Regions from separate parts of the Flavimobilis soli genome, predicted to be linked through region 2. Evidence: predicted binding sites of a transcription regulator. Region 2 holds the regulator's gene; each other region holds the start of a gene.
What was found. The regulator HrcA, encoded in region 2, represses chaperone genes, less so after heat shock. The targets are predictions, from matches to a motif close to TTNGCACTCGNNNNNNNCGAGTGCNAA.

Region 1 (9,821 bases), 2.1 Mb from region 2:
CGTCAAGGGCTCGGGTGCCTCGACGCAGGACCTGTCGATGATCCTGCTGCTCGCGCTCCTCGGCTTCGTGACGCTCGCCGGGGCGAACACGCTAGCGATGCTCTCGGGGCAGCGCGGGGGCGAGCTGGCGCTCCTGCGCCGCACGGGCGCGACGGGTCGCCAGCTCACCTCGATGGTCGTCGTCGAGGCGGGGTTCGTCATCGGTGCGGCCGTGCTGCTCGGCACGGTCGCCGTCCTCCCCGCCCTGGTGGGCGCGGGCTACGGGATGCTCGGGACGCCCCTGCCGGTGGTCGACTGGGCGATGTACGGCGGGCTCGCGGCGGTCGTCGCCGTGGTCGCGGTCGTGACGACCGTGCCGGTCACTCTGCGGCGAGCCTCGCGTTGAGCGTGTCCCTCGCCTGCTGAGCGACCGGGCGGACGCTCTTGTCACGGTCGGAGAAGTGCCTCGCGATCACGGCGTGGTGCTCGGCGGTGCCCTGCGCGGCAAGTGCGCGCAGGGCAGCGCTGCGCACGCGGGCGTTCTCGTCGTCGGTCAGGCGCACCAGCTCGGGCGCGGCAGGGATGCCGCGCTCGAGCACGACGCGTGCGCACATCTCGCGCACGCGCCACGCCTGGTTGCTCAGGCCCGTGAGGACGAGGGGTGCCGCGGCGTCGTCCCAGACGTGGAGCAGCGTGCGGGCACCCCACAGCTCGGGCCAGTACAGGGCGGGGGCGCCGTCGAGGATGCCGAGGCCGTGCCGGCCGCCCGCGTACAGGAGGAAGTCCTTCCCCGCGTTCTCGCCGCGCAGCAGGGCGAGCGCGTTGGCCACCACCTTCTCCTCGCCGTAGTGGTCGACGGCGGCGCGCAGGCGCTCCCCCGTCGGCAGGTCGAGGGGGATGTCGGGGTGGGGGTTCAGCTTCTTCTCCATGATGGGTCCAGCCTAGGCGCGGTCTGACGCGGCGGCTCCGGCGTAGTCCTCGGGGAGGGTCCGCTAGGCCCTGGGGATGAGGGTCGGCGGCCGCGGATGATCCCTGCGGCCGACGCGCGGGTGCGGGCGCGCTTGGTGGGATGAAGTCATGACCGCGACTCTCCTCTCGCCCGCCACGACCGCCCGCCGCGGTGCGCTGCCGGTGGTGTTCGTCCTCGCCGCGAGCTGGTCGCTCGGGTTCGCGACGTTCCACGCGCAGGGCTGGCTGCCCGAGGCGCTCGCGCCGTTCGCCAACTCGGCGAGCGGCTGGACGCTGCTGACGGCGTGCCTCGTCGCGATCGCGCGCCCGACGGCGAAGGCGGGCGCCGCGCTCGGCGCGGCGAGCTTCGTGCTCCTCGTGCTGGGGTACGCGGCGGCGGCCGATGTCGCGGACCTGTACTACAGCCCCGTGCGGTTCGGCCTGATCGGGCTCGCGGTCGGGCCGTTCGTGGGCGCTGCGGCGTCGTCCCTGCGTCGCGGCGGGCGCGGCGCGGGCGCGGCGACCGCCCTGCTGAGCGGTATCGGGCTCGGCGAGGCGTTCTACGGCGTGACCGAGGTGGCCGGAACGACGGGCCTGACGTACTGGCTCGCGGCCGGCGTGGGCGCGCTCGCGCTCCTCGGCGGGATGTTCGCGACGCGGCTGCGGAGCCGCGACGCGCGGATCGTCGCGGGCGTGGGCGCCGTGATCGTGGCGGCCGCGTTCGTCGTGGCCTACCGCTCGCTCGGCGGCGCGTGAGTCAGGACTCCGGGTCCTCCACGGTGCCCGTCGCAGGGTCCGCACCCGTCGGGGCGTAGCGGCGCTGCACCGCGCCCGAGGAACCGGCGACGGGCGGCTCGAGGAGCCGGAGCCCGGAGGCGCGGGCCCCGTCGGGGAACACCTTCTTCCCCTCGCCGAGGACGACGGGGTAGACCCACAGCGTCAGGACGTCGAAGAGCCGTTCGGCGAGGAGCGTCTGGACGAAGTTGATGCTGCCGATGACGTGCGTGCTCTCGTGGCGGTCCCGCAACGCCGTGACCTCGGCGACGAGGTCGGGGCCGAGGAGCGACGAGCCCTCCCAGGAGAGCTCGGGGTTGCCGCGGCTCGCGACGTACTTGGGGACGGCGTTGAGCTGGATCCCGACGTCCGCGCGGTGGTGCGGCCAGTACGCCGCGAAGATCTCGTAGGTGCGGCGGCCGAGGAGGAGCGCGTCCATCGTCTCAATGCCGGCGGAGACGGACTCACCGATCAGCTCGTCCATGTGCGGGGCCTGCCAGCCGCCGAAGCGGAAGTCGCCGTCGAGGTCTTCCTCGGGCCCTCCGGGCGCCTGCGCGACACGGGGCGCGTTCGCCGAGGCCGCGCGCTGGTTCGTCGCGACGACCGAGCACGCCCGCGGGCGCTGGGACGAGCCGGGGCTCGGCGAGTGGGACGTCTGCGCGCTCGTCGGGCACACGAGCCGGTCGCTCCTCACGGTCGAGCAGTACCTCGACGTCCCGGCGGAGCGGGTCGACGTCGAGACCGCGGCAGGCTACCTGCGTGCGACGAGAGCGATCGCGGCGGGGCCCGACGTCGCGGAGCGCGGCCGCGCGGCGGGCGCGGCTCTCGGCGACGACCCGGCCGAGCCGGCGGCGCATGCGCTCGCCCTCGTCGGCGAGACGGCGGCGGGGACGGAGGCCGCCGTGCCCCTCATCCTCGCGGCCACCGGCCGCACGGGACTGCCGGACGGGTTCACGATCCTGTGAACCCACGCCCACGCAGCCCCGACGAGCCGCGTAGCATGTCCACGGCGGCACGGCCCCCGCGACGATCCTCGGACGTCCGGACCGCGCCCCGGGCCTCTAGCTCAGTTGGTAGAGCATCGGACTTTTAATCCGCGGGTCGTGGGTTCGAGCCCCACGGGGCCCACCGCAACCGCTCTCCTGCGGCTACTCGCAGACGATGCCGTCGCCGTCGCGGTCCCGGTAGAAGTGGTACTCCGGGTCGGTGCTCGCGTAATACGGGCCGTAGCCGTGCGACTTCGCCTCCTTGCACGTGCCGAAGTTCGGGTCGGTCTTCTCGACCTTCGGCGCGGGCTTCTTCGTCGCCTTCGGCTTCGAGGTCTTGGGCTTGGCGGTCGTGGGCTTGGACGTCGGCTTCGGCGCAGCCTTGACCGGCTTGTCACCCGTGACCGTCACCTTGAGTGCCGCGTCGGCGGTCGGCAGCGGCTCGCCCGGGCACGCCGCGAGGACGCGGGTCATCGCGTCCTTCTCAGCACTCGTCACCCACAGGTCGTAGGCGCGCTTCACCGCGATCTGGCGGGCGACGTACTGGCAGCGGAACGCCTTGTTCGGCGGCAGCCACGTCGCGGCGTCACCGTCGCCCTTCTGCGAGTTGAGCGGGCCGTCGACCGCGAGCAGGTTGAGCGGGTCGTTGCCGAACGACGCGAACGTCGCGTCGTCCCATGCCTGGGCGCCCTTCTGCCACGCGTCCGACAGCGCGACGACATGGTCGATCTGCACCGCGTTCGACGACGACGTCCCTCGCGTGAACGCGATCCGCAGCGAGGAGTACGGGTCGTCGAGCTTCCCGGAGAGGACGACGCACCCGTGCGTCCCGCCGTCGATCGTGACGTCGCGCAGGTCGCGCCGCAGGATGTCGTTACGGGTGTCGCAGCCGTTCCGGTCGAGGTCGACAGCGCGGTACCGGAAGCGGTCGCGGTCGTAACCCGTCTTCGGGGCACGGCCCTTGACCCGCAGCTGTGCGAGCGCACCCTCGGCCGTGGTTACGTCCGTGACGGGCTCCGCCTCGACGGAGGGCGACGGCGCAGGCGTCTCGAGCACCTGGGTGCTGTTCGCGGTCTCCGTGGCCTCCGGCGACGGTGTCGCGACGGTGGGCGACGGCGTCGCCTCGGCCGGCGGCGCCGGGTTGGGCGAGGGCGAAGGCAACGGCTGCGTCGTCGTCGGCGCAGCCGCGGGTGCCTCGGTGGCGGCACGTTCGGGCGCCGCGACCGATGGCGCGTCGGTCTCCGACGTCTCGACGAGAGGGCTGCCGACGACGAGCGCGACCGTAGCCGCGATGGCGATCAGCGCATTGCCGCCCCGCCGCCGCCCCTTGAGGACCTGGCGCCTGCGGACGCTCGCGACGATCGTCCACACGAGCGCTGCGGTGCCGCCCAGGACGAGGAGACCGCCGATGCCGCTCGTGAGCCCGAGCAGGGCGCACGCCGCGACGGTGACCGTGAAGCCGAGCGGGAACGGCCTCGCGTCCACTGCTCCGGTGGATCTGCCGTGCTCGACCATCTCAGTGCCCTTCGTCGCGCTTCTCACCAGGCTTATCGGCATGACGACCAGCGGCGATGAGAGCCCCGCCCTCACGGTCGCCAGCCCGCGAGACGACCCGTTCACCGTGAGCGCACAACGCTGGCACTCGGCACACGAGAGTGCTAAAACAGAGGTGTAGCCAGCCCGTCCGCGGGTAGCCGCTGACGGGCGTTCGACGACGGCCTCGAAGGTCGAGGCCGTCCTTCGAGGAGGTGGTGAACATGGCTACGCGTTGGGACCCGTTCCAGGAGATGGACCGGTTGATGTCGTCGGTCCTGTCGAGCACCCGCAACTCCGCGGTCATGCCCATGGACCTGCTCCGCGAAGAGGACCACTACGTCCTGGCGGTCGACCTTCCCGGCGCCGATCCCGGGACCATCGACGTCTCGGTCGAGGACACCATGCTGACGATCCGCGCCGAGCGCACCGCACGGTCGTCGAGCGCCGACTGGCTCGTCCGCGAGCGCCCGTCCGGCACGTTCGCGCGGCAGCTCCAGGTCGGTCGCGGCCTCGCGCTCGACCAGATCACCGCGAGCTACGCCGACGGCGTCCTGTCGCTGACCATCCCGGTGAGCGAGCAGGCCAAGCCGCGCAAGATCGAGGTGCAGCACGCCAGCACCCCGGCCCAGATCACCCAGGACGCTCCGGCAGCATCCTGACCCCGAACCACCGCGCCCCGTCCGGCAACTGCGCAGCCGGGCGGGGCGCGGCGTCGTCTGACGGTGGGAGACGAACGCGGCACGGCGCCCTCACGGCGCCGCACCCCGCGACGGTCAGAAGGCTCAGGCGTCGGGGCTGACCCGGACGAGCATCTTGCCGACGTTGCCGCCGCGCATCATGTCGAGGAACGCGTCGACCGCGTTCTCGACGCCGTCGACGATCGTCTCGTCGTACGCGACCTTGCCGCCCGCGAACCAGCCGGCCATCTTCTCGGTGAACTCAGGCGCGAGGTGGAACCAGCCGCCGAGCGTGAAGCCCTTGATGGTGAGGCTGCGCGTGATGACGTTGCCGATGTTGTCCGGGCCGGGCGCGGGCTCGGTGGAGTTGTAGGTGGAGATCGCGCCGCACAGGGCGATGCGCCCGCCGGTGTTCATGACGTCGAGTGCGGCCTCGAGGTGGTCGCCGCCGACGTTGTCGAAGAACACGTCGACGCCGTCGGGCACGAGGGCGGGCAGCTGCTCGCGGACGGGCGCGTCCTTGTAGTTGAGCGCGGCGTCGTACCCGTACTTCTCCGTGAGCAGCGCGACCTTCTCGGCCGAGCCTGCGGAGCCGACGACGCGCTTCGCGCCGAGGAGCCGGGCGATCTGCCCGGCGGCGGTGCCGACGGCGCCTGCGGCGCCGGAGACGAACACCGTGTCTCCCTCCTTGATCTGGGCGATCGCGGTGAGGCCGACGTATCCGGTGAGGCCGGTCATGCCGAGCATGCCGAGGCGCACGGAGAGCGGGACGCCCGGCAGCTCGGGCACCGAGCGGAACCGGCTCGCGTCGGCCTGGGCGACGTCGCGCCAGCCGAGGTCGTGCTGCACGAGTGTCCCGACGGGCAGGGAGTCGGCGGCAGACTCGACGACGCGGCCGATCGCGCCGCCCGTCATCGTCTCGCCGAGGGCGAAGGGCGGGATGTAGCTCTTCGTGTCGTTCATGCGGCCGCGCATGTACGGGTCGACGGAGAGGAAGGCGTTGGCGACGCGGACCTCGCCGGGGGCGAGGTCGCCGAGCTCGACGGTGACCGTGCGGAAGTTCTCGGGGGTGGGCCACCCGTGGGGACGGGAGACGAGCTGGACCTGGGTGCTGGCTGCGTGGGTCATGTTCTGCTTTCGTTCCGTTTCAGAGTGCGAGGCCAAGGGCGAGGGCGAGGACGCCGAGCGCGGGTGCGAGGCCCTGCTTGAGCGCTGCCGAGGCCTTGTCGGGGCTCGAGAGGAGGAGGACGAGGGCGGCGGCGGCCATCGAGCCGGCGCCTGTGAGGACGAGGGTCGCGCCGACGGCGGTCTGCCCGGCTGCGTAGAGGACGATGCCGAGCGCGACGGCGATCGCGAGGAACAGGTTGTAGAAGCCCTGGTTGAACGCGAGCTGCTGCTGCACGGCCGCCTGCTCCACGGTGCCGGTGCCGAAGACGGCGCGGGCGCGGGCGCTCGTCCAGGCGATCGACTCGAGATAGAAGATGAAGACGTGCACGAGGGCGGCGACGCCTGCGAGCACGAGGCCAGCGATGACCATGGGGACTCCTCGGTTGAGCGCGCCCTGCGCGCCGTTAGTGGACTGATCGATCTAGAATATACTGGATCGATCAGTTCACCACCAGGAGGGTCACATGGGCCGCACCCAGACGTTCGACACGAACGAGGTCGTCCGCGCCGCCCGCGCCGTCTTCTGGGAGCACGGCTACGAGAGCGCGTCGCTGCCCGAGCTCGAGCAGGCCACCGGGCTCTCCCGCTCGAGCATCTACCACGCGTTCGGCTCCAAGCGCGGCTTGTTCGACGCCGTCGTCGCGAGCTACCTCGACGAGATCGTGCGCCCGCGGCTGCGCGAGCTCACGCGGGACGACGCCGCCCCCGACGCCCTCGACGGCTACCTCGCCGGGCTGCAGGAGGCGCTGCGTCACGCCGGAGCCAACGGATGCCTCCTCCTGTGCGCGGCCAACGCCCCGATCGCCCGTGACGCCCAGGTCGCGACGACGATCGACTCCTACGCGACCGAGCTGCGCGCCGCCGTCGCCGCGGGCGTCGTCCGCCAAGCACCCGACCTGCCCGCCGAGCGGCACGAGACCCTCGCGACCGTGTGCTCAGGCCTCGTCATCGCAGCCCTCTCTCTCGTGCGGGTCAACCTCACGGCTGCGCTCGGCACCATCGACGCCGCCCGCGACCTGCTCCGCCAGCACGAACCGGCACCTCATCCATGACCGCCCGCGCGCGGACGTGACCCGCCCCACACCCGCGTGCATCCGTCCCACACGAACCGATCACAGACACCCCTCGACTCGGCATGTACGGTATTTCGGGCCGTCCCCTCGGCCCGTGACCCGGCGCGGTGCTGTCAGCGACGTCGAGCACCGACAGGAGGATCCTTGCGAAGCAGTGTGGAACCGCGCCGCCGGGCGACGCACGGTCGCGGCCTGGGACGCAGCCACGGCAAGGCGATCCTCTTCGGCGAGCACGCCGTCGTGCACGGCGCACCCGCGATCGTGGTGCCTGTCCCGGCCCTCACCCTCACCGCACACGTGACCGTCGTCGACGGCCCGAGCCGCATCGAGTCCTCCCTCTACGCCGGCCCCACCGCCGACGCGCCGGACCGTCTCGGCCCGACCGTCGCGGCCCTGCAGGCCGCCCTCGACTTCTTCGACCTCGCCGACGTGAGCGTCGAGCTGCGCATCAGCAGCGACCTCCCCGCCTCGCGCGGCCTCGGCTCGAGCGCCGCGACGGGCGCCGCCGTCGTCGCGGCGATCGCCGACCTCGCCGGAACCGACCTCACGCCGGCCGAGCGCCACGACCTCATCCAGACGTCCGAGCGCGTCGCCCACGGCGCCCCGAGCGGCATCGACGCCCACGGCGTCGTCTCCGCCTCGCCGCTGTGGTTCCACGGCGGCGCCGTGGAGGCGCTGCCGACGGGCGCCGACCTCACGTTCGTCCTCGCCGACACGGGCGTCGCGGGCAGCACCCGCACCGCGGTCGACGCCGTCCGCCGGGTCCGGGACACCGAGCGCGAGCGGTTCGACGTCGTCCTCGCACGGCTCACCTCGATCGCGCGCACGGCGCGCACCTCGCTCGCCATGGGCGACCGCGCGACCGTCGGCGCGCTCATGGACGAGTCGCACGGGCACCTCGCGGGGCTCGGCGTGAGCGGACCCGAGCTCGACACGCTCGCCGCCGCCGCACGCGCCGCGGGCGCGCTCGGCGCGAAGCTCACCGGAGGCGGGCTCGGCGGCTGCCTGCTCGCCCTCGCACCTGACCTTCCGACGGCGGAGCACATCGCCGCCGAGCTGCGCGCCGCCGGCGCGACCGCAGTCCACACGTCGACCACGGAGGCGTTCGCATGACGACGGCCACGGCCCAGGCGCACCCCAACATCGCCCTCATCAAGTACTGGGGAAAGAGCGACGAGGCGATGTCGCTGCCCGCGACGGGCAGCCTCTCGCTGACGCTCGACATCTTCCCGACCACGACCACGGTCGAGGTCGACGAGGCCCTGACGGCCGACGTCTTCGAGCTCAACGGCACGGTCCGGGACGACGACGCCGCACGCCGCGTGAGCACCTTCCTCGACCTGGTCCGGGCCCAGGCGGGCACGACCGCGCACGCGCGCGTCACCTCGACCAACACCGTCCCGACGGGTGCGGGCCTCGCGTCGTCCGCGTCGGGCTTCGCGGCTCTCGCCGTCGCCGCCTCGGCGGCGTACGGCCTCGACCTCGACGAGGCTGGCCTCAGCCGCCTCGCCCGCCGCGGCTCGGGCTCGGCGTCACGCTCGATCATCCCGAACGTCGCGCTGTGGACCGAGGGCGACGACGCGACGTCGTACGCGCGGGAGGTCCCCGCCCCGACGATCGCGATGGTCGTCGTCACGCTCGACGCGGGCGTCAAGCACGTCTCCAGCCGCGTCGCGATGCGCCGCACGATCGAGACGTCGCCGTTCTTCCCCGCATGGGTCACCTCGACCCGCACGAGCCTCGACGAGATGGTCGCCGCGTGCGCCGCAGGTGACTTCACGCGCATCGGCGAGCTGACCGAGGCCAACGCGCTGCGCATGCACGCCACCATGCAGGGCGCCGAGCCCGCGATCCGCTACCTGAGCCCCGCGAGCATCGCCCTGTTCGACCGCGTGGTCGCCCTGCGCGCCGAGGGCATCGATGCGTACGCGACCGCGGACGCCGGCCCGAACGTCGCGGTCATCTGCCCGCCCGCCGACGCCGAGCGCGTCGCCGCAGCGCTGCGCGAGACCACGGACGCGCTGCCGGGCGTCAACGCCTCCGTCCTCGTCGCCGGACCCGGCCCGGGCGCCCACCTCGTCGACCGCGCCGGCGGCGCCGCATGATCACCGTCCGCGCGCCGGGCAAGCTCTTCGTCGCCGGCGAGTACGCCGTCGTCGAACCGGGCCAGCCCGCGGTCATCATCGCGGTCGACCGCTACCTCGCGGTCACGCTCACCGAGAGCGTCGACGTCGGCACCGTGCACTCCCCCGAGTACGGCCAGCTGCCGCTCGTGTGGCGGCGCTCCGGCGACGACGTCACGATCGACCGCGACCACCACCCGTACGACTACGTCATGTCCGCCATCACGACGGTCGAGCGCGTGCGCGCCCGCCGCGGCGTCGCGCCGAAGTTCTTCGACACGCGCATCGACAGCCAGCTCGACGACGTCTCCGGCCGCAAGTTCGGCATCGGCTCGTCGGCCGCCGTCACGGTCGCGACCGTCCGCGCCATGTCCGACTTCTACGGCCTCGCGCTGACCAACCTCGAGGTGTTCAAGCTCGCTCTGCTCGCAACCGTGCAGATCGCGCCTGCCGCCTCGGGCGGCGACCTCGCGGCGAGCTGCTTCGGCGGCTGGATCCGCTACAGCGCCCCCGACCGCGCGGCCCTCATCGACGAGCTGCGCCGCCACGACCCGGCGG
Region 2 (9,821 bases):
CGTCACGATCGCGGGCGAGGCGACGGCGTTCGAGGGGAACCTCAGCTGGGTCGTGTACCCCGCGGACGGCTCCTTCGAGGAGCCCGCGCAGCAAGGCAGCACGATGACCGGTGCGAACGGTGAGGTCGGCCCGTTCGAGACCACGGTCGACCTCGAGACCGGCAGCTGGACGATCGCGGTCTTCGAGGCGTCCGCGATGGACGGCGAGCCGCTCAACCTCGTCTCCGCGACGATCGACGTCAAGTGATGCGGACGATCTCGGGGTTGGCGCCGCGTCTCGGAGCAGGGCACGTCTGATGGGCAAGCCACAGCGGGTCCAGGTCACCGGCGTCATCGTCCGCCAGGCGTCGTACTCACGCACGCCGGTGTGGGAGTTCCAGTACCCGCTGCCGGACGGTACGTGGGCTCTGGGGCGCGCCCGCGGCCCGATCAGCGCGGGAGGGCTTGCCACGATCCGCTGGCGCGAGGGCACGCCCGTGCCCGTCTACGTCAACGTGGCCGACGTCCGTGACGCGACGCTCGTCCCGACCGGAGGGATGACGCCGCTGGCGTTCGTCGGCATCGTCCTCGGCGTCGTCGCCGTGGTCGGTCTCCTCGTCGGCACGGTCGTCGCCGTGGTCAACCTCGGCTGACGCGGTTCAGCGACCGCCCCAGAAGCCCAGCCGGTCCGCGAGGAGCGCGAGCGCGACGGGACCCGCGGTCGAGGTGCGCAGGACGTGCGGACCGAGGAGCACGGGCTGTGCGCCCGCGTCCGTGAGCTCCGCGAGCTCCTCGGCGGAGATACCGCCCTCAGGCCCGACGACGACGAGAACCTGGGCGTCCGCGCCAGGTCCCGGGAGCGCGGCCGCCGAGATCGGCGTCGTCGCCTCCTCGTGGAGGACGAGCACCGCTCCCCCGCCCGCGACGACCTCGGCCGTGCGCGCGGCGAGGCGCGACGTCGTCAGCGCCTCCTCGACCTCGGGGATGCGCGCGCGGCGCGCCTGCTTCGTCGCGGTGCGGACGGTCGCGACCCAGCGGGCGCGCGAGCGCGCCGCGCGGTCGCCGCGCCACACGACGATCGACCGCGAGGCCTGCCACGGGATGACGCCGTCGACGCCCACCTCGGTCGCGGCCTCGATCGCGAGCTCGTCCCGGTCGCCCTTGGCGAGCGCCTGGACGAGCACGAGGTGCGGGACAGGGTCGCGGTCGCGGCACACCTCGTCGACCTCGAGCGTCACCTGCGAGTCGTGAACGTCGCGGATCGTGCAGCGCAGGCGCAGGCCCTCGCCGTCGACCACGTCGATCTGCTCGCCGGGGCGGCGACGCTGGACGACGCCCGCGTGCCGGCCCTCGGGGCCGTCGAGGACGTAGACCGAACCGACGGGGTACTTCTCGAGCCTGGCGGACTCAGCCAGGAACACCGGAGCGCTCATCTGCGCACCCTCTCACGTCGCGTGCGGTCAGCGGCCTGCGATCTTCTCGCGCAGCCGCTGGAAGACACCGGGGTGCGCAGCGGAGACCTTGGCCTCCGGCTTCTCCTCGCCGCGCAGGGCGGCGAGACGACGCAGCAGCTCGGCCTGCTCCTCGTCGAGACCGGTCGGGACGACGACGTCGACGTGGACCTCGAGGTCGCCGCGCCCGCCGACGTGGAGGTGGCCGACGCCGAGGTTGCGCAGCGTGACGGTGTCACCGGGCTGCGTGCCGGGCGGGCACACGACCTCCTGGACGCCGTCGAGGGTCTCGAGCTCGATCGTGGTGCCGAGGGCGGCCGCAGTCATCGGGATCTCGAGCGTGCAGTGCAGGTCGTCGCCCCGGCGGATGAAGCGCTCGTGGCGCTTCTCGCGGATCTCGACGTAGATGTCGCCGGCCGGGCCACCGGCGGGGCCGGCCTCGCCCTGGCCGGTCATCTTGATGCGGGTGCCCGTGTCGACGCCGGCGGGCACCTCGACGACGAGCGTGCGGCGGCTGCGCACGCGGCCCTCGCCGGCGCAGTCGGGGCAGGGCTCGGGCACGGTCGTGCCGTGGCCCTGGCAGGCCGAGCACGGCGCGGTCGTCATGACCTGGCCGAGGAAGGACCGCGCGACGCGCTGCACCGAGCCGCGGCCGCCGCACACCTCGCAGGTGCGCACGGACGTGCCGGGGCGGCAGCAGGAGCCGCCACAGGTGGAGCAGACGACGGCCGTGTCGATCGGCAGCTCGCGGCGCGTGCCGAAGGTCGCCTCCGCGAGGTCGATGTCGAGGCGGACGAGCGCGTCCTGGCCGCGACGCGAGCGCGGCACGGGACCGCGCTGGGCCTGTCCGCCGCCGAAGAACGTCTCGAAGATGTCCTGGAAGCCGAAGGCGCCGCCCTGGCCACCACCAGGTGCCGACGGGTCGGTGCCCATGTCGTACGACTGGCGCTTGTCGGGGCTGCCGAGGACCTCGTAGGCGCGCGTGACGTCCTTGAACCGCTCCTCGGCGTCCGCCCCGGCGACGTCCGGGTGCAGCTCGCGTGCGAGCTTGCGGTATGCCTTCTTGATCTGGTCCTGGGTCGCGTCACGCGGGACGCCGAGGATCTCGTAGTAGTCCGTCACGAAGCTGCTTCCTGGTGGTGGGTCGAGGGTGGCGCGGGCCCGCAGGGCGGGCGCGTCCGCTCAGGTGGCGAGGATGCGTGTGAGATAGCGGGCGACCGCGCGCACCGAGGCGATCGTCCCCGGGTAGTCCATCCGGGTCGGGCCGATCGAGCCGAGCAGCGCGACCGAGTCACCCTCAGTACCGTAACCGGTACTGACGACAGAGGTGACGGAGAGGCCCGCGTGCTGGGTCTCGTGCCCGATGCGCACGGCGACGCCGTGCGAGTCCTCGGCCATGTCGGTGAGCAGGCCGAGCAGGACGACCTCCTCCTCGAGCGCCTCGAGGACGGGGCGCAACGAGTGCTCGAGGCCGGCGTCGCTGCGCGCGAGGTTCGCGGTGCCCGAGAGCACGATGCGCTCCTCGGTCTCCTCCGCGAGGGTGTCCGCCAGGAGGTCGAAGATCTCCTGGACGAGCGGGCGCTGCGACTCCTCGAACTCGTCGAGGAGACCCGGCAGCGCCTCCCGGATCTCGGGAAGGCGGCGTCCGAGCACGGCCGCGTTGAGGCGACCCCGGACGATGGCGATGAGCGCCTCGTCGACGCCCGCGCTCAGGGCGAGCGTGCGCTGCTCGACGCGGCCGGTGTCCGTGATGATGACGACGAGGAGCCGGTCCCCGGGGACGGGCACGAGCTCGAGGTGGCGCAGCCCCGACCGCCGCAGCGACGGGTACTGCACGACGGCGACCTGCTGGGTGAGGTGCGCGAGGAGGCGCGACGCCCGGAAGATCACGTCGTCGAGGTCGACGGCCTGGTCGAGGAACGTCGAGATCGCACGGCGCTCGGGTCGCGAGAGCGGCTTGACCTCGGCGAGCTTGTCGACGAAGAGCCGGTAGCCGCGGTCGGTCGGCACGCGGCCCGCGGACGTGTGGGGCTGGGCGATCAGCCCCTCCTCCTCGAGCGCGGCCATGTCGTTGCGGATGGTCGCGGGCGACACCCCGAGGTGGTGCCGCTCGGCGAGAAGCTTCGAGCCCACGGGCTCGCGCGTCGTCACGTAGTCCTCGACGATCGCACGCAGCACGTCGAGCCTGCGCTCTGTGCTCATACCTGCGCCGCCTCCTCCGTCGTGCCCGTCCGTCGCCGGGCGTGCCCGCTGTTCGCACTCCCGGCCTTCGAGTGCCAATCCTAACGGTCCGGCGGGCTGCAGGGCCGCGGTCTGCGTCACGCTGTCCGCGAAGTCTCGGACACCGCCGCACCGGCCCGGAACCGGCCAGCACCCGCGGGTAAGGTGACCGCGTGCACGATCGATACGGCTCCGACGTCCTGTCCGGCGGCGCGGACCACCACCGCCGCCGCCCCGTCTCCCGTCCCGTCCCCGCCGAGCGCGGGACGGTCGTCGAAGAGGTCATGACCGGCTGGGTCGGCGCGGTCGTCCGCGTCGAGAAGTCCGGCGGCCAGCACGTCGTCGAGCTCGAGGACCGTGCGGGCCGCACGCGCACGTTCCCCCTCGGCCCGGGCTTCTGGATCGACGGCGAGCCGGTCGTGCTCACGCCACCCGTCAAGAGCGCGCCCGCCGCCCCGACGCGCACGGCGTCGGGCTCGACGGTCGTCCGCGACGCCCGCGCACGTGTGGCGCGCGGCTCGCGCATCTGGGTCGAGGGCAAGCACGACGCCGAGCTCGTCGAGCGTGTCTGGGGCGACGACCTGCGCGTCGAGGGCGTCGTCGTCGAGCTGCTCGACGGGGTCGACAACCTGGCGGACGCCCTGCGCGAGTTCCGGCCCAGCCGCGAGCGTCGGGTCGGCGTGCTCGTCGACCACCTCGTGCCCGGCTCGAAGGAGCGCCGCCTCGCCGACGAGGCGCTGCGCCTCGTGCCCGACGGCACCGTCAAGGTGCTGGGCCACCCGTTCGTCGACGTCTGGCAGGCGGTCCGCCCGGCGCGTCTGGGCCTCGAGCGGTGGCCCGTCATCGAACGCGGCACCGAATGGAAGACCGGGATCCTGCGGGAGCTCGGCTGGCCGCACGCCGACCAGGCCGACGTCGCGCAAGGGTGGAAGCGGATCCTCGGCACGGTGCGCTCGTACGCCGACCTCGAGCCCGCCCTGCTCGGTCGAGTCGAGGAGCTCATCGACTTCGTGACCGAGCCCGTCTGACCCAGCCCGTGGTACGCGAGAGGCCCGGCACCCCCACGGGTGCCGGGCCTCTTGCGCTGAGCGTCAGACCGGCTGCTCGCCGACGACGCGGCGGTAGCAGTACGCGGTGGCGATCATCGCGACGGGCATCGACACGATGAGGCCGACACCACAGATCGCGCTGCCCACGGCGTTCGCGACGTAGACGAGAAGCATGAGGAGCGCCACCTGACCAGCGTTCTTCAGCGCGACGTCGACGCTCGCCTTGATCGCGTCGACGGCGCCGAGGCCCTTGTCGATCGCGAAGTGGAGCGCGAAGATGCCGAAGAAGCCGACCACGAGCGGGCCCACCACGACGACCGTCGACACCGCGGAGGCGAGGCCGACCAGGAGCGCCGTCAGGAGCGCCTTCGAGAAGTTCGGGACGGAGAAGAAGTCACCGACGGTGATCTGTCGGCCCGTCGTGGCGACGAGCCCGACGTTCGTCGCCGCCGCCTGGAAGAACATGCCGAGCACGAGCGAGACGCCGAAGAAGAGCACCATGCTGCCGAAGCCGACCGCGAGGAAGCCCCCGCTCGAGTCGAGCGACGACGCCGCAGCGGCGCCACCGATGATCATCGCGTAGAAGATGCCGATGAGGACGCCGATGCCGACGCCCCACACGAGGGCGCCGAGGATGATCGGGCCGACGTTCTTGGTGAACTTCTCCCAGCCGTAGGAGAAGGCCGCGCCGACGTCGATCGGGCTCTGACCAGGACCTGGCTGGAACGCCTGCTGGCCGTAGGGCTGACCGGCGGGCGGCTGCTGACCGTAAGGCTGCTGGCCAGGAGCGGGCTGCCCCGGCGGCGGCGTCGGAGCGCCGTACGGCGGCTGGCCGTCCGGGCCGGGCACCTCGCCCGGGTACGGCGGGACGTTGCTGTCAGACATTCGTTCGCTCCTCAGATCGGGGCAGGACTTACCGGCTGTCGCCGGGACATCGTGCGATGCCGCACGTCATCGCCCCACAGCGTAGTGACGAAAGGCCCAGATGCCCATGGGACATGCCCCTTTCGCGGAGGTTCACCCGTGCAGGGACGCCGACGGGCGGCGGCACCAGGTGCCGCCGCCCGTCCGCGCCGCCGTCAGAACTAGGCGATCGGCTGCCCCAGGATCCGCTGGAACCCGTAGGCGCTGTAGAGCGCGGCGAGCGGGATCGCGACGACGAGACCGATGCAGCAGGCCAAGAAGCCACCGATGATGAAGATGAGCCCGCCGGCAAACGTGGCGAGGGCCGCGCCCGGGCGCTGCGCGAAGAGCTGGATGCTACTCACGATCGGGCTGATCCCCGCGGCTCCAGGCTCTGCAGCGAACGCGCCGACGAACAACGTCAGGGCGCTCAGCGCGATCCCCGCGAGCGGCGCGACGAACGGCGTGCGGTCGATCAGGACGGTCGCCGCCGGATGACGAACGCAGAGATGAGGGTCGCGTTCGCGTTGACGGTCGTGAAGAACGAGCTGAACGTGACCGTCTCGCCGCGGACCTGCCGGACGGCGTGCTGGGTCAGCTTGATCGTCAGGATCGCGACGATGACCTCCGAGGCCAGGTCGCGAAGGAGCGCCGTGGCCGCCCACGTGGGGGTCGGGAACAGGTTCGCGGCGTTGAACGACTCGCCGTTCACGTTCGCGTTCCAGTCGACCGGCCCGCCGAGGAAGGTCGAGATGACCAGGCCGACGCCGATGCAGACGGCCATCAGGCCGAGCCACATCCCCGCTCGCGCCCCGAACGCCTTCCACGCCACGGTGAAGCCCTCACCGAACGAGAACGGTCCGATGGCCGGGACGCCGAGGCTGCTCCCGCTCGTGCTCGGGAACTGCCCGTAGGGCTGCTGACCGAACGGCGGCTGCTGGCCATAGGGCTGGCCGTAGGGAGGCTGCTGACCGTACGGCCCCTGCCCGCCGGAGGGCTGGCCGTAGGGCGGCTGCTGGCCGTAGGGCTGCTGGGGCTCCCCGGGTCCGGGCGCCCCCTCGCTGCCGTTCGGGTTCGGGGGAAGGCCGTCGCTCATCGTGTCTCCGCTGATCGGTGCTGTACGTCCGGAGGACCGTAGCAGCGCACGCGGCGCGGTGCGCTGCACGACGCACCAGGACCCGCTGTCAGTCGGTCAGGTCCCGCACGACGGCATCCGCGAGGAGCCGTCCCTGCCGCGTCAGCAGGGCCCGGCCCTGCACCGCAGCGCGACCGTCGAGCAGACCCGAGGCGACGTGACCGGCGACGGCGCGCCGTCCGGCGTCGGACAGTACGGACAGGTCGAGGCCCTCCGCGAGGCGGACCCCGAGCATGACCCTCTCGAGCGCCGCGGTCGACGCGTCGATCGCCTCGCGCCCCGCGGCAGGGCTCTCGCCCCGCTCGAGCGACGCGGCGTACCGCCGCGGGTGCTTGACGTTCCACCAGCGCACCCCGTCGACGCGAGCGCCGTCTTCGGCCATGAGAGGGCCGCCGACGTACGAGTGCGCGCCCGGCCCTACGCCCCACCAGTCGTCGCCGCGCCAGTAGGCGAGGTTGTGGCGGCACGCCGCGACCGACCCGTCGGCGCGCGTGCGCGCCCAGTTCGACACCTCGTACCAGTGCAGGCCAGCGGCAGCCAGCAGGTCGTCGGCAAGCTCGTACTTCGCCGCCTGGTCGTCCTCGTCAGGCAGCGTCAGCTCGCCGCGGCGGACCTGCACCGCCATCTTCGTCCCCGGCTCGACGACGAGCGCGTACGCCGAGACGTGGTCGACCCCCGTCGAGAGCGCGCTCTCGACGCTCGTGCGCCAGTCGTCGAGCGACTCCCCCGGGGTGCCATAGATGAGGTCGAGCGACACGTCGAGGCCCGCAGCGCGCGCCCACGCGACGACGTCGGGGATGCGCGCCGGGTCGTGCGTGCGCTCGAGCGTCGCGAGCACGTGCGGGACGGCGGACTGCATGCCGAACGAGACGCGCGTGAAGCCGGCATCCGCGAGGGTCTGCAGGTACTGCGGCGAGACCGAGTCCGGGTTCGCCTCGGTCGTGACCTCGGCTCCCTCCTCGAGACCCCACGCGTCCCGGATCCCGTCGAGGATCCGCGCGAGGTCGCTCGCCGGGAGGATCGTCGGGGTGCCCCCGCCGAAGAACACCGTCGAGACGGGACGCCGCGGGAAGCCCGCACGCTCGAGCACGCCGCGCCCGAGCGCGATCTCGCGCAGCGCCGTGTCCGCGTACGAGTCCTGGCTCGCACCGCCGCCCAGCTCGGTCGCCGTGTACGTGTTGAAGTCGCAGTAGCCGCAGCGGACCGTGCAGAACGGCACGTGCACGTACACGCCGAACCTGCGGTCCGGCGTCGTTCCCCCCGCCCAGCGGGGCAGGGCGCCGTCGAGCGGCGCGGGCTCCCCGTCCGGCAGGGCAGGCGTCACTTCTTGCCCTTGTCCTTCGGGTCGGCAGCGTCGGACGACAGCGCGGCGATGAACGCCTCCTGGGGGACGTCCACGCGACCGATCGTCTTCATGCGCTTCTTGCCCTCCTTCTGCTTCTCGAGGAGCTTGCGCTTGCGGGAGATGTCACCGCCGTAGCACTTCGCGAGGACGTCCTTGCGGATCGCGCGGATCGTCTCGCGGGCGATGACGCGCGCGCCGACGGCTGCCTGGATCGGCACCTCGAACTGCTGCCTCGGGATGAGCTCCTTGAGCTTGCCCGTCATCATCACGCCGTACGCGTACGCCTTGTCCTTGTGCACGATCGCGCTGAACGCGTCGACCTGCTCGCCCTGCAGCAGGATGTCGACCTTGACCAGGTCGGCCGCCTGCTCGCCGATGACGTCGTAGTCGAGCGACGCGTAGCCGCGCGTCTTCGACTTGAGCTGGTCGAAGAAGTCGAACACGATCTCCGCGAGCGGCAGGAAGTAGCGCAGCTCGACGCGGTCCGCCGAGAGGTAGTCCATGCCCTGGAGGTCGCCGCGCTTCGTCTGGCAGAGCTCCATGATCGCGCCGATGAACTCGCTCGGTGCGAGGATCGTCGCCTTGACGACGGGCTCACGGACCTCGCCGATCTTGCCGCCGGGGAACTCGCTCGGGTTCGTCACCGTGACGACGGACTTGTCCTCCATCGTCACCTCGTAGATGACGTTGGGGGCCGTCGAGATGAGGTCGAGGTCGAACTCGCGCTCGAGGCGCTCGCGCACGATCTCGAGGTGGAGCAGACCGAGGTAGCCGACACGGAAGCCGAAGCCGAGCGCGACGGACGTCTCGGGCTCGTAGACGAGCGCGGCGTCGTTGAGCTTGAGCTTGTCGAGCGCGTCGCGCAGCACCGGGTAGTCCGAGCCGTCGATCGGGTAGAGGCCCGAGAAGACCATCGGCTTGGGGTCGGAGTAGCCGCCGAGCGCCTCGGGTGCGGGCTTCGCCGCGTTGGTGACCGTGTCACCGACCTTCGACTGGCGCACGTCCTTCACGCCCGTGATGAGGTAGCCCACCTCGCCGACGCCGAGACCGTCGGTCGGCACCGGCTCCGGGGAGGACACGCCGATCTCGAGGAGGTCGTGGGTCGCCTTGGTCGACATCATCGCGATGCGCTCGCGCGGGTTGAGCTTGCCGTCGACGACGCGGACGTACGTGACGACGCCCCGGTACGTGTCGTAGACCGAGTCGAAGATCATCGCGCGGGCGGGACCGTCGGGGTCCCCCACGGGCGCCGGCACGGCCTCGACGATGCGGTCGAGGAGCTCGGTGACGCCCTCGCCCGTCTTGCCGGACACCTTGAGGACGGTCTCGGGGTCGACGCCGACGAGGCCGGCGATCTCCTCCGCGTACTTCTCGGGCTGCGCAGCCGGGAGGTCGATCTTGTTGAGCACGGGGATGATCGCGAGCTCGTTCTCCATCGCGAGATAGAGGTTGGCGAGCGTCTGCGCCTCGATGCCCTGCGCGGCGTCGACCAGGAGCACCGCACCCTCGCACGCGGCGAGCGAGCGGGAGACCTCGTACGTGAAGTCGACGTGGCCCGGGGTGTCGATCATGTTGAGCGCGTACGGCGTCGAGACGCCGTCCTCGTCCGTGAGCGCCCAGGGCATGCGCACGGCCTGCGACTTGATCGTGATGCCGCGCTCGCGCTCGATGTCCATGCGGTCGAGGTACTGCGCGCGCATCGCGCGCTGCTCGACGACGCCCGTGAGCTGGAGCATGCG
Region 3 (9,821 bases), 1.1 Mb from region 2:
GGGACGAAGCGCAGGTCACGGTTCGTGATGATGCCGACCAGGCGACCGTCCGCGTCGATGACCGGAAGACCGGAGACGCGGTACTGGCCGCACAGCGCGTCGAGCTCGGCGAGCGTCGCATCCGGGCTGACCGTGACAGGGTCCGTGATCATCCCGGACTCGGAACGCTTGACGAGGTCGACCTGCTTGGCCTGAGCCTCGATCGACAGGTTGCGGTGCAGGATCCCGATGCCGCCCTGGCGCGCCATGGCGATCGCCATGCGCGACTCGGTGACGGTGTCCATCGCAGCGGAGAGCAGCGGGACCTTCATCGTGATCTCGCGCGTCAGGCGCGCGGTCGTGTCCACCTCGGAGGGGATCACGTCGGTCTCGTTCGGGAGGAGCAGGACGTCGTCGTACGTCAGCCCCTCGAATCCGAAGGGGTTGTGCGGGGCGGCGGCGGAGAGAGGCTCAGTCACGCGGCCATCCTACGACCGGCACCTGGGAGCGCACCGAGCGCCCGAGTGCTGAGCAGCGTCACGTCCGAGCCGCCGCGGCAGCAGCCCAGGTCGCAGCGTCAGGGCTGCGTCGCGACCGCGCACACCTCGTGGAACAGGCCGGAGAAGCTGCGCACGCGCTGGACCTGCGACGACTTCGGCAGGTCCTCCGCAGCGGTGTCGTCGGCGACCGCGACGAACACCGGCAGCTCCGGGTTCCCGTCGCAGAGCTGGCCCACGACCGCGAGGTCGGGGCGCACCATCTGCGTGATGAGGACGACGGCGGCAGGGCGCACCATCGTGACGACCTCCTGCGCGCGGTGCGCGCCCGCGGGGCCCATGACGATGCGGGCCATGACGCCCTTCGACATGAGCGCGGCCGCGAGAGCGTGCGCCGCGAGCGGCTGGGGCTCGTCCGGCGGCGTGAAGATCAGCACGATGCGGCGCATCTGGCTCGGGTGCGGCGATCCGGACTCGTTCTCCTGGGCCGACTGGCGCACGCGGATGGCGCGCATCGCCGCGCTCGAGAGGACCTGGAGCGGAGCCTCGCCAGGCTTGGCGAGGACGGTGCGTTCGCCGAGCTTCGTCAGGGCGGGGACGACGAGCTGCGTCCACCACGTGAGGATGTCCGAGCCGGGCGCGATCATCAGCAGCTCTGCGGTCGCGTCGGCGTCGTGCGCGAGCGCCGCGTCGACGACGTCAGCAGGGGTCGAGGTGCGGCTCGGAGCCGCAGAGCGCGCGAAGTGCACGACCTTCGAGTCTGACGGTCCCTGCTGCTCGGGCTCGCTCAGGGTGGCTGCGGAGCGGCGGGCCTCGTGCTGCGCCGAGACGGCGCTCGCGCGGCGAGCCCGCTCGACCTCGATGTCCGCCTCGAGGGCCGCCTTGGCGGCGTCGGCGGGAGCGACGCCCTCGAGCGTCAGGCGCCGCATGACCATCAGCCGCAGGACGTCGTCCCGCGTGTACCGGCGGTGGGAGCCGGCGGAGCGTTCCGACGGGCCGAGGCCGTAGCGGCGGTCCCACGTGCGGAGCGTCGCCGGAGCGACACCGAGGCGCTTCGCCACGACGGCGACCGCGACGCCCGGCTTCGCCCGTGCTGCAGCCAGCTCGACGGGCTCGGCAGGCTCGCCGTCGACCGACGTCTCGCCGTACTGCTGTGGGGCCATGACCCGATTCTGCCCATCTAGGAGCCAAAACTCCACCGGGGCACTCCGGCGGAAGTCGGACAGCCCCAAGTGTACGTTTCGTCCCACGTCCCGCTGACCGGCGCGTCTGAACAAGTGTTGGACACACCTGGCGCGATACGGCGTGAGGGCATGTTCTTACACGTCAGGTGCCATTTTTCCCGAAAGTCCGCGCCCCGGGTTTCACCCGACCCGTACTTGAACAACTTCTGAATCGGTTGTACGGTTCACGACGTTCGGTACTGCGGCCCGCGACGAGGGCCTGCAGCGTTTCGAGGGGGACGATGCGTCATGACGGAAGTCACTCGCCTGCCTGGCCCGGTGATGGAGCTGTGGGAGTGGCAGTACCAGGGCTCGTGCCGTGACATCGACGACACGCTGTTCTTCCACCCCGAGGGTGAGCGCGGCGCTGCACGCCGCCGTCGCGCCGACGCCGCCAAGGCGATCTGCGCCGAGTGCCCCGTCCTCGTGCAGTGCCGCGAGCAGGCGCTCGCGATCCGCGAGCCTTACGGCGTCTGGGGCGGCCTGAGCGAGGAGGACCGCGCAGCGATCTTCGCCGACCCGCGCCGCGCCGAGGCGGCCACCCGCCGCGTCCACGTCGGCTGACAAGACGCCCGAGCGGCACAGACCGCCGGGAACCACGGCACGGCGCGGGGGCGCCGAGCCGCGAGCGGACGACCAGGCCCGCACGACGACCTTGGGCACGACCTAGGGGCGCGACGAAGCCCTGGACACGACGAAGCCCCGCAGCCTCAGGCTGCGGGGCTTCGTCCGTGCGGAGGTCGGGTCAGCCGACCACGACAGCGAGGACGTCGCGCGCGGAGAGCACGAGGTACTCCTCGCCCGCGTACTTGACCTCGGTGCCGCCGTACTTCGAGTAGATGACCTTGTCACCGACAGCGACGTCGAGCGGGATGCGGTTGCCGTTGTCGTCGACACGGCCGGGGCCGACAGCGAGGACCTCGCCCTCCTGCGGCTTCTCCTTGGCGGTGTCCGGGATGACCAGACCGGACGGCGTGGTGAGCTCAGCCTCGATCGCCTTGACGACGATCTTGTCCTCGAGCGGCTTGATGGGGACCGACACTGTGCGGACCTCCCCCTTCGCGTAGGGTGCTTCGGATGTGTGAGGGACGAGCGAGCGCCTTCCCGGGCGTCGTCGCGGGTGCCGACCGGGCGCTGTCTCGCTCCACCTCCAGGTGAAGAGGTGTTCCACCGCCAAATCTAGGACGCCCTTAGCACTCGGTCAAGGCGAGTGCCAACGCCCTGGGTGAACACGGAGCACGAGCCCGTCCCACCCGTGGAAAGATCGGTCCATGGATCCTGAGGCGCTCACCCGGCTGCTCCGACCTGACGGGTGGGCCATGCTCAGCGCGATGCCGCCCTACGAGGAAAAGCTCGCGATGGCGATGTCCCAGCGGCTCCGCGCGGAGGGCGTCGACCCGGGCCTCGTGGCAGCGATCCTCACGCAGTCCCGCCTGCGCACCAAGGCCCGCGACAAGTTCGGCGAGTTCGCCGACGGCATGCTCTTCACCCCTGACGGCCTCGAGCAGGCGACCCGGCTGCCCGTCGCCGCCCGGCACGCCCAGCGCTTCGTCGCGGCGGGCATCACCAAGGTCGCGGACCTCACGTGCGGCATCGGAGCGGACGCGATGGCGTTCGCGGGCGTCGGCCTCAAGGTCCTCGCGACCGACATCGACGAGGCGACCGCCGCGATCGCGACCGTCAACCTGCGCTTCTTCCCCGAGTCCGAGGTGCGCCTCGGCGACGGCCTCGCGACCGACCTCGCCGCCGAGGGCGTCGAGGGCGTCTGGGCCGACCCGGCCCGCCGCAAGGGCGGCGCCCGCATCTTCGACCCGCGCGCGTACGAGCCGCCGCTCGACGCCGTGTGGGCCCTGCGCTCGCAGGTGCCCGCGATGGGCATCAAGGTCGGCCCTGGCATCCCCCACGCGGGCCTGCCCGAGGACGCCGAGACGCAGTGGGTCTCCCTCGACGGCCACGTGCTCGAGGCGACGCTCTGGTTCGGCCCGGTCGCGCCGTCGGGCCCCGGACGCTCCGTCCTCGTCCTCACGTCGCTGCCCGACGGCGGCCTCGCCTCCCGAGAACTCGCACCGGTGGCGTCGGACGACGACGTCGAGGTCGGCGCCCTCGGCGCCTACCTGTTCGAGCCCGACGGCGCGGTCATCCGCGCCGGCCGCGTCGCGACCGCGGCGCGCGAGCTCGGCGGCCGCCTCGTCGACGCGACGATCGCGTACGTCACGACCGACGCCCTCCCCGCCGGCTGGTCGACGCCGCTCCCCCGCGGCGAGGCCGCTCTCGCGACCGGCTACCGCGTCCTCGACGTCATGCCGTTCCACCTCAAGAAGCTGCGCACCTACCTGCGCGAGCGCGGCGTCGGGCGCCTGACCATCAAGAAGCGCGGCACCGCCGTCGTCCCCGAGCAGCTGCGCAAGCAGCTCGACCTGCGCGGCCCGAGCGAGGGCCACGTCGTCCTCACCCGCATCGCGGGTGCCCAGCACGTCATCGTCGTCGAGCCGCTCCCGCGGCCACGCTCGGAGGTCTGAGCATGCACATCCCGTTCGCGAAGTCCGCACGCTCGACCGTCGGCATCGAGTGGGAGCTCGCGCTCGTCGACAAGGACTCCGGCGACCTGCGGCAGGTCGCGCAGACCGTGCTCGACGCCGTCGCGCCGCCCGACGGCGCGCAGCACCCGCACATCCGCCAAGAGCTGCTGCTCAACACCGTCGAGGTCGTCTCGGGCGTCGCGACGACCGTGCGCGGTGCAGGCGACGACCTCGAGCGCTCGATCGACGAGATCCGCGAGGTGATCGACCCGCTGCGCGCCGAGCTCATGTGCGCGGGCACGCACCCGTTCGCGCGGTGGGCGCAGCAGAAGGTCACCGACAAGGAGCGCTACGCGACGCTCATCGACCGCACCCAGTGGTGGGGCCGGCAGATGCTCATCTACGGCGTGCACGTCCACGTCGGCATCGAGGACCGCGACAAGGTGCTGCCGATCTCCCGCGCGATGCTCGCGTACTTCGGCCACCTGCAGTGCCTCTCGGCGTCGAGCCCGTTCTGGGGCGGCAAGGACACCGGCTACGCGTCCAACCGCGCGCTCATGTTCCAGCAGCTGCCCACGGCCGGCCTGCCGTTCCAGTTCGAGCGCTGGGAGGAGCTCGAGGGCTACGTCGCCGACATGATGCACACGGGCGTCATCGACCAGTTCGACGAGGTGCGCTGGGACCTGCGCCCGTCCCCGCGCTTCGGCACGCTCGAGACGCGCATCGCCGACGGCGCCTCCAACATCACCGAGGTGCTCGCGCTCGCCGCGCTCAACCACTGCCTCGTGGAGCACCTGTCGACGCAGCTCGACGAGGGCAAGGAGCTCCCGACGATCCAGCCGTGGTTCGCGCAGGAGAACAAGTGGCGCTCGGCGCGCTACGGCATGGACGCGATCCTCATCCTCGACAAGGACGGTGAGGAGGAGCTCGTGCGGGACTCCGTGACGAAGCTCCTCAAGGAGCTCGAGCCGGTCGCGGCGCGCCTCGGCTGCCTCGACGAGCTCGACGACGTGCACATGATCCTGCGCAAGGGCGCGGGCTACCAGCGGCAGCGCGCCGTCGCGCGGCGCAACGGCGGCGAGCTCGACGCGGTCGTGCGGTCGCTCGTGGCGGAGATGCGGGCGGGACGGCCGATCTAGCGAGGGCCCTCGCGGCCGCCGGGCGGCCGTCGGCCCCTCGCGCGCGAGCGCGCCGAGCCGGACGCGCGAGGTCAGACGTGCGTGATCGTCAGCGGCATCGACGAGTCGACGGGGATGTCGAGCTGCGACGGCCCGACGCCCGCGCGCACGAGCGCCGAGCCGAGCGCGGCGATCATCGCGCCGTTGTCGGTGCAGTAGCGGATCGGCGGGATGCGCAGCTCGATGCCCGCCGCCGCGCACCGCTCGGTGGCCATGTCTCGCAGCTGCGAGTTCGCGGAGAACCCGCCACCGATCACGAGCGTGTCGACGTCGTGGAGCTGGCAGGCGCGGATCGTCTTCGCGGTGAGCACGTCGGCGACGGCCGCGGCGAACGACGCCGCGACGTCGTTCAGCGGGATCTCCTCGCCCGCGTCCTGCTTCGCCTCGACCCAGCGTGCCACGGCCGTCTTGAGGCCCGAGAACGAGAAGTCGTAGGCGTGCTCCGCCTGGTCCTTCGGGAGCGTGAGCGCACGCGGGAAACGGATCGCCTCCGGGTCGCCCTCACGCGCGAGACGATCGATGTGCGGTCCGCCGGGGTACGGCAGGCCGAGCAGGCGCCCGACCTTGTCGAAGGCCTCGCCCGCGGCGTCGTCGAGCGTCTGGCCGAGCTCGGTGACCTTCGTCGCGATGTCGTCGACGAGCAGGAGCGACGAGTGGCCGCCGGAGACGACGAGGGCCAAGGCACGTTCGGGGAACTCACCGTGAACCAGCTCGTCGACGGCCGCGTGCCCGATCACGTGGTTGACGCCGTACAGCGGCTTGTTCAGCGCGACCGCGAGCGCCTTCGCGGCGGACGCGCCGATCGTCAGCGGTCCCACGAGGCCGGGGCCCGCGGTGACGGCGATCGCGTCGACCTCGGACAGGTCGACGTCGGCCTCGCCCAGGGCCTTGCTGATCGTGGGGACCATCGCCTCGAGGTGGGCGCGGCTCGCGACCTCCGGGATGATGCCGCCGAAGCGGGCGTGCTCGTCCATCGACGACGCGACGGCGTCGACGAGCAGCTCGCGGCCGCGGACGAGGGCGACGCCGGTCTCGTCGCAGGACGTCTCGATACCAAGGACGAGGGGTTCGCTCACGTCGTCCATCCTAAGCGCCGTCGTCGCACGTCCTCGCGGCGGGCGCCGACCGCGGAGCGCTGACCTGCCGCACCGCGGGCCCAGGTGTGCCGCACGCCACAGCGCTGCCAGGAATGGGCGCCGCCGTATTGTCGGTTCAACCAAACATGAGCCTCGACACCGCTGACACCCTGACCGACGACCTCGTCGCCCTCCGCTCGATCGACGACGCGACCGCGGACCTGCTGTTCCGCGAAGCCCGCACCGTCAAGGTCTTCGCCGACGTGCCCGTCACCGACGAGCAGGTGCACGCGGCGTACGAGCTTGCGAAGTGGGGCCCGACGGCGCTCAACACGTCTCCCCTGCGCTACCTGGTCGTGCGCTCGCCCGAGGCCCGCGAGCGCCTCGTCAGCCACCTCGCCGAGGGCAACCGCGCGGGCGTGCTCGCCGCACCGCTCACGCTCGTCCTCGCCGCTGACACCGAGTTCCACACCCTCCTGCCGCGCCTCGCCCCACACGCGGCCGCGATCGCCGACGGCCTCGCCGGGCAGCCCGAGACGCGCGAGGCCATGGCCCGCATGAACGCGACGCTCCAGGCCGGCTACCTCCTCACCGCGCTGCGCGCGACCGGTCTGCACGTCGGTCCGATGGGCATCGCCGACGCCGCAGGCCTCGACGCCGACCTCCTCGCCGGCACCGGATGGAAGTCGCTCTTCATCGTCAACCTGGGCCAGCCCGCCGCGGAGGGCGCGAGCTACCCGCGCGCCGACCGCCTCTCCCCCGCCGAGGTCTCGACCACGCTCTGAGCCCACGGGCGCAGCGAAGCCCTCGTTCCCTGCACGGGACCGGGGGCTTCGTCGTCTCTGCGAGCGGGCGGTCGAGCCTTCAGGCGGTCCTCAGTCGCCCGCCGCGACCTCGCGCGACGGGTCGTTCGACCACTGCGACCACGACCCCGGGTACAGGGCTGCCGTCACGCCGAGCGACGCGAGCGCCGCGATCTCGTGGCTCGCCGTCACGCCCGAGCCGCAGTACACCGCGACCTCCTGGTCCGGGCCGGGCGCGCCCGGCTGGTGCGACGCGACGTCGACACCGAGGCCCTCGAAGTGGGGGCGCAGCAGGTCCTCGGGCAGGAACTCACCGTTCACGAGCACGCCCGACGTCGGGGCGCTCACCGCGCCCGGGACATGCCCCGCACGCGGGTCGACCGGCTCGACCTCCCCGCGGAAGCGCTCAGCCGCCCGCGCGTCGAGCAGGATGCCCTCGCCGGCCGCGACCGCCGCAGCACCGTCGGCGTCGACGACGGGCATCTGGTGCCCCACGAGCCCGACGTCACCACGCTCCGGCTCCGGCACGTCCGTGACGAGCTCGCCGCCCGTGGCGACCCAGCCGTCCAGACCACCGTCGAGGATGCGCACGTCCTCGTGCCCGCCCCAGCGCAGCAGCCACCACGCGCGTGCCGCGCTCAGGCCGCCCACGGCGTCGTACACGACGACGGCGCTCTCCGAGCGCACGCCCCAGCGCCGCGCGCTGTCCTCGAGGTCCTCGAGCGCGGGCAGCGGGTGCCTGCCCTCCTCGGGCGACGGCGGCCCTGCGAGCTCGGTCTCGAGGTCCACGAACACCGCACCCGGCAGGTGACCCTCGAGGTAGGCGTGCTGGCCGTCCGTCCGCCCCAGCTCCCAGCGCACGTCGAGCAGCACGACGTCGCGTCCCGAGTCCAGGAGCCCGCGGAGCTGCACGGGTGTGCTCAGCACGGCGTCACGGTTCATGTCGGTCGACCTCCATCCGGACGACCCGTCGGCCGTCTGGCTAGACCGTATCGCCAGACGCCGACGACGGCTCCTCGCCGTCACGCGGCACCGCGTCCTCGTGCGGCGGCACGACGACCGGCTCGAGGACGAGCTGCATCGTGTACGCGTCGACGTCCTCGGGCTGGTAGTACCGCTTGCGCAGACCGATCTGCGCGAAGCCGCGCGACTTGTACATCGCGATCGCGACGTCGTTGTCGACCGCGACCTCGAGGATGAGCGACTGCGCGCCGATCTCGCGGGCGCGCACCACGAGCGCGTCGAGCATCGCCTTGCCGACGCCGTGGCCCTTGACCACGGGGTCGACGCCGATCGTCATGAGGTGCGCGTTCTCGCCGTCGAACCACAGGCCCGCGTAGCCGACGAGAGGCGCCGGGACGCCCTCGCCGTTGGGCTGCGCCGCGACGTACCAGCGGCCCTGCCCGCGCAGCTCCTCCGTCAGCATGCCCATCGTCCAGGCGCTGCGCCCGAACAGCTGCACCTCGAGGGCCGCGACGCGGGTGATGTCCGCCCACGCGAGCGGGCGCAGGTGGTAGCCCTGCGCGATCGGGCTGTCCGCCGGGAGCTCGCTGCCGCGGCGCTCCTCGAGCTCGGCCGCCTCCTCGACGAGAGCGCGGTGGGTCGACAGGTCGAGCGTCTGCTCGAGGTCGATCGGCTGGTCCCCCGCCGTCATCCGGTCGCCCTCTTCCGCGCGCCGGGCGCCTGGGCGTCCGGGCGGCGCAGGTACAGCGGGGTCGTCGGGAGCTCGTCGCCATGCGCGAGGCGCGCGGAGGCGATCTCGACGAGGAGCGACGCGTCGGGCGTCGTCGGGCCGTCGGTCGCGACGCGCGCGGCGACCGGTGCGAAGACCTCGGCGTGCGCCTCGGCGGCGGGGCCCGCGACGACCGCGCCCGTGACCGAGCCGTCCTCGACGAGCGCGGCAGCCGCCGCGACACCCGGTCCGGCGACGGTCGCGACGCCGTCGTCCGTCACGCGGTAGCGGCCCCAGTAGACCTCGCGACGCTTCGCGTCGGTCACGACGACGACCTCCTCGCCCGCGCCGAGCCCGAGCGAGCGGGCCGCGCCGAGCGCGAGAGCGTCGAGGCTGCACACGCCGTGCGCAGGCACGCCGGCCGCGAACGCGATCGTGCGCGCCGTCACGAGACCGACCCGCAGGCCGGTGAACGGCGCGGGGCCCGTGCCGACGACGACGGAGCCCAGGTCCTGCGCGGTGATCCCTGCCTCGCGGAGCGCGCCCTCGACGAGCGGGGCGAGCTGTTCAGCCTGCTGGCGCGGCGCGTCGACCACGTGCGAGACGAGGGTCTCCCCATCGCTCGAGACGACGCTCACCGCCACCGACACCGAGGTGTCGATCGCCAGGACAGGCGCGTTGTGCGTGTCTGCCATGACCTCAGCCTACGGCCGGCGTCGGGATCGTGACGTCGGCCCAGCGCTCGCCGTACGTCGTGATGGTCACACGGCGCACACCCGCGGCAGGGTCTTCGTCCTCGTCGCCACGGGCGTCCGGGGCGCCCGCCGCGCCAGCGCCGCGCGGGCGGTCGAGCACGATCTCGAGACGGTCGGCC

Region 1: the regulator HrcA is predicted to act here: its motif matches at 4,323-4,349, upstream of ATL41_RS09595 (Hsp20/alpha crystallin family protein).
Region 3: the regulator HrcA is predicted to act here: its motif matches at 2,890-2,916, upstream of groES (co-chaperone GroES).

The regions. Positions count from the first base shown of each region.
Region 1 is NZ_PDJH01000001.1:2,109,902-2,119,722, reverse strand. It holds gene ATL41_RS09630 (FtsX-like permease family protein) at 1-385, shown strand, start outside; gene ATL41_RS09625 (HEAT repeat domain-containing protein) at 360-908, opposite strand; gene ATL41_RS09620 (DUF6518 family protein) at 1,057-1,683, shown strand; gene ATL41_RS09615 (dihydrofolate reductase family protein) at 1,685-2,185, opposite strand; gene ATL41_RS09610 (hypothetical protein) at 2,184-2,666, shown strand; tRNA gene ATL41_RS09605 (tRNA-Lys) at 2,757-2,829, shown strand; gene ATL41_RS09600 (GmrSD restriction endonuclease domain-containing protein) at 2,850-4,172, opposite strand; gene ATL41_RS09595 (Hsp20/alpha crystallin family protein) at 4,445-4,882, shown strand; gene ATL41_RS09590 (NADP-dependent oxidoreductase) at 5,006-6,028, opposite strand; gene ATL41_RS09585 (DUF1304 domain-containing protein) at 6,048-6,437, opposite strand; gene ATL41_RS09580 (TetR/AcrR family transcriptional regulator) at 6,532-7,119, shown strand; gene mvk (mevalonate kinase) at 7,297-8,253, shown strand; gene mvaD (diphosphomevalonate decarboxylase) at 8,250-9,245, shown strand; gene ATL41_RS09565 (phosphomevalonate kinase) at 9,242-9,821, shown strand, end outside.
Region 2 is NZ_PDJH01000001.1:34,011-43,831, reverse strand. It holds gene ATL41_RS00195 (Gmad2 immunoglobulin-like domain-containing protein) at 1-247, shown strand, start outside; gene ATL41_RS00190 (hypothetical protein) at 297-632, shown strand; gene ATL41_RS00185 (16S rRNA (uracil(1498)-N(3))-methyltransferase) at 639-1,412, opposite strand; gene dnaJ (molecular chaperone DnaJ) at 1,440-2,552, opposite strand; gene hrcA (heat-inducible transcriptional repressor HrcA) at 2,613-3,632, opposite strand; gene ATL41_RS00170 (DUF3097 domain-containing protein) at 3,824-4,678, shown strand; gene ATL41_RS00165 (DUF2189 domain-containing protein) at 4,742-5,584, opposite strand; gene ATL41_RS00160 (hypothetical protein) at 5,785-5,967, opposite strand; gene ATL41_RS00155 (hypothetical protein) at 6,078-6,698, opposite strand; gene hemW (radical SAM family heme chaperone HemW) at 6,787-8,061, opposite strand; gene lepA (translation elongation factor 4) at 8,058-9,821, opposite strand, start outside.
Region 3 is NZ_PDJH01000001.1:1,120,721-1,130,541, forward strand. It holds gene guaB (IMP dehydrogenase) at 1-458, opposite strand, end outside; gene ATL41_RS05085 (MerR family transcriptional regulator) at 557-1,639, opposite strand; gene ATL41_RS05090 (WhiB family transcriptional regulator) at 1,949-2,263, shown strand; gene groES (co-chaperone GroES) at 2,445-2,741, opposite strand; gene ATL41_RS05100 (class I SAM-dependent methyltransferase) at 2,971-4,218, shown strand; gene ATL41_RS05105 (glutamate--cysteine ligase) at 4,221-5,357, shown strand; gene tsaD (tRNA (adenosine(37)-N6)-threonylcarbamoyltransferase complex transferase subunit TsaD) at 5,429-6,481, opposite strand; gene ATL41_RS05115 (malonic semialdehyde reductase) at 6,619-7,257, shown strand; gene ATL41_RS05120 (sulfurtransferase) at 7,348-8,217, opposite strand; gene rimI (ribosomal protein S18-alanine N-acetyltransferase) at 8,258-8,929, opposite strand; gene tsaB (tRNA (adenosine(37)-N6)-threonylcarbamoyltransferase complex dimerization subunit type 1 TsaB) at 8,926-9,642, opposite strand; gene tsaE (tRNA (adenosine(37)-N6)-threonylcarbamoyltransferase complex ATPase subunit type 1 TsaE) at 9,647-9,821, opposite strand, start outside.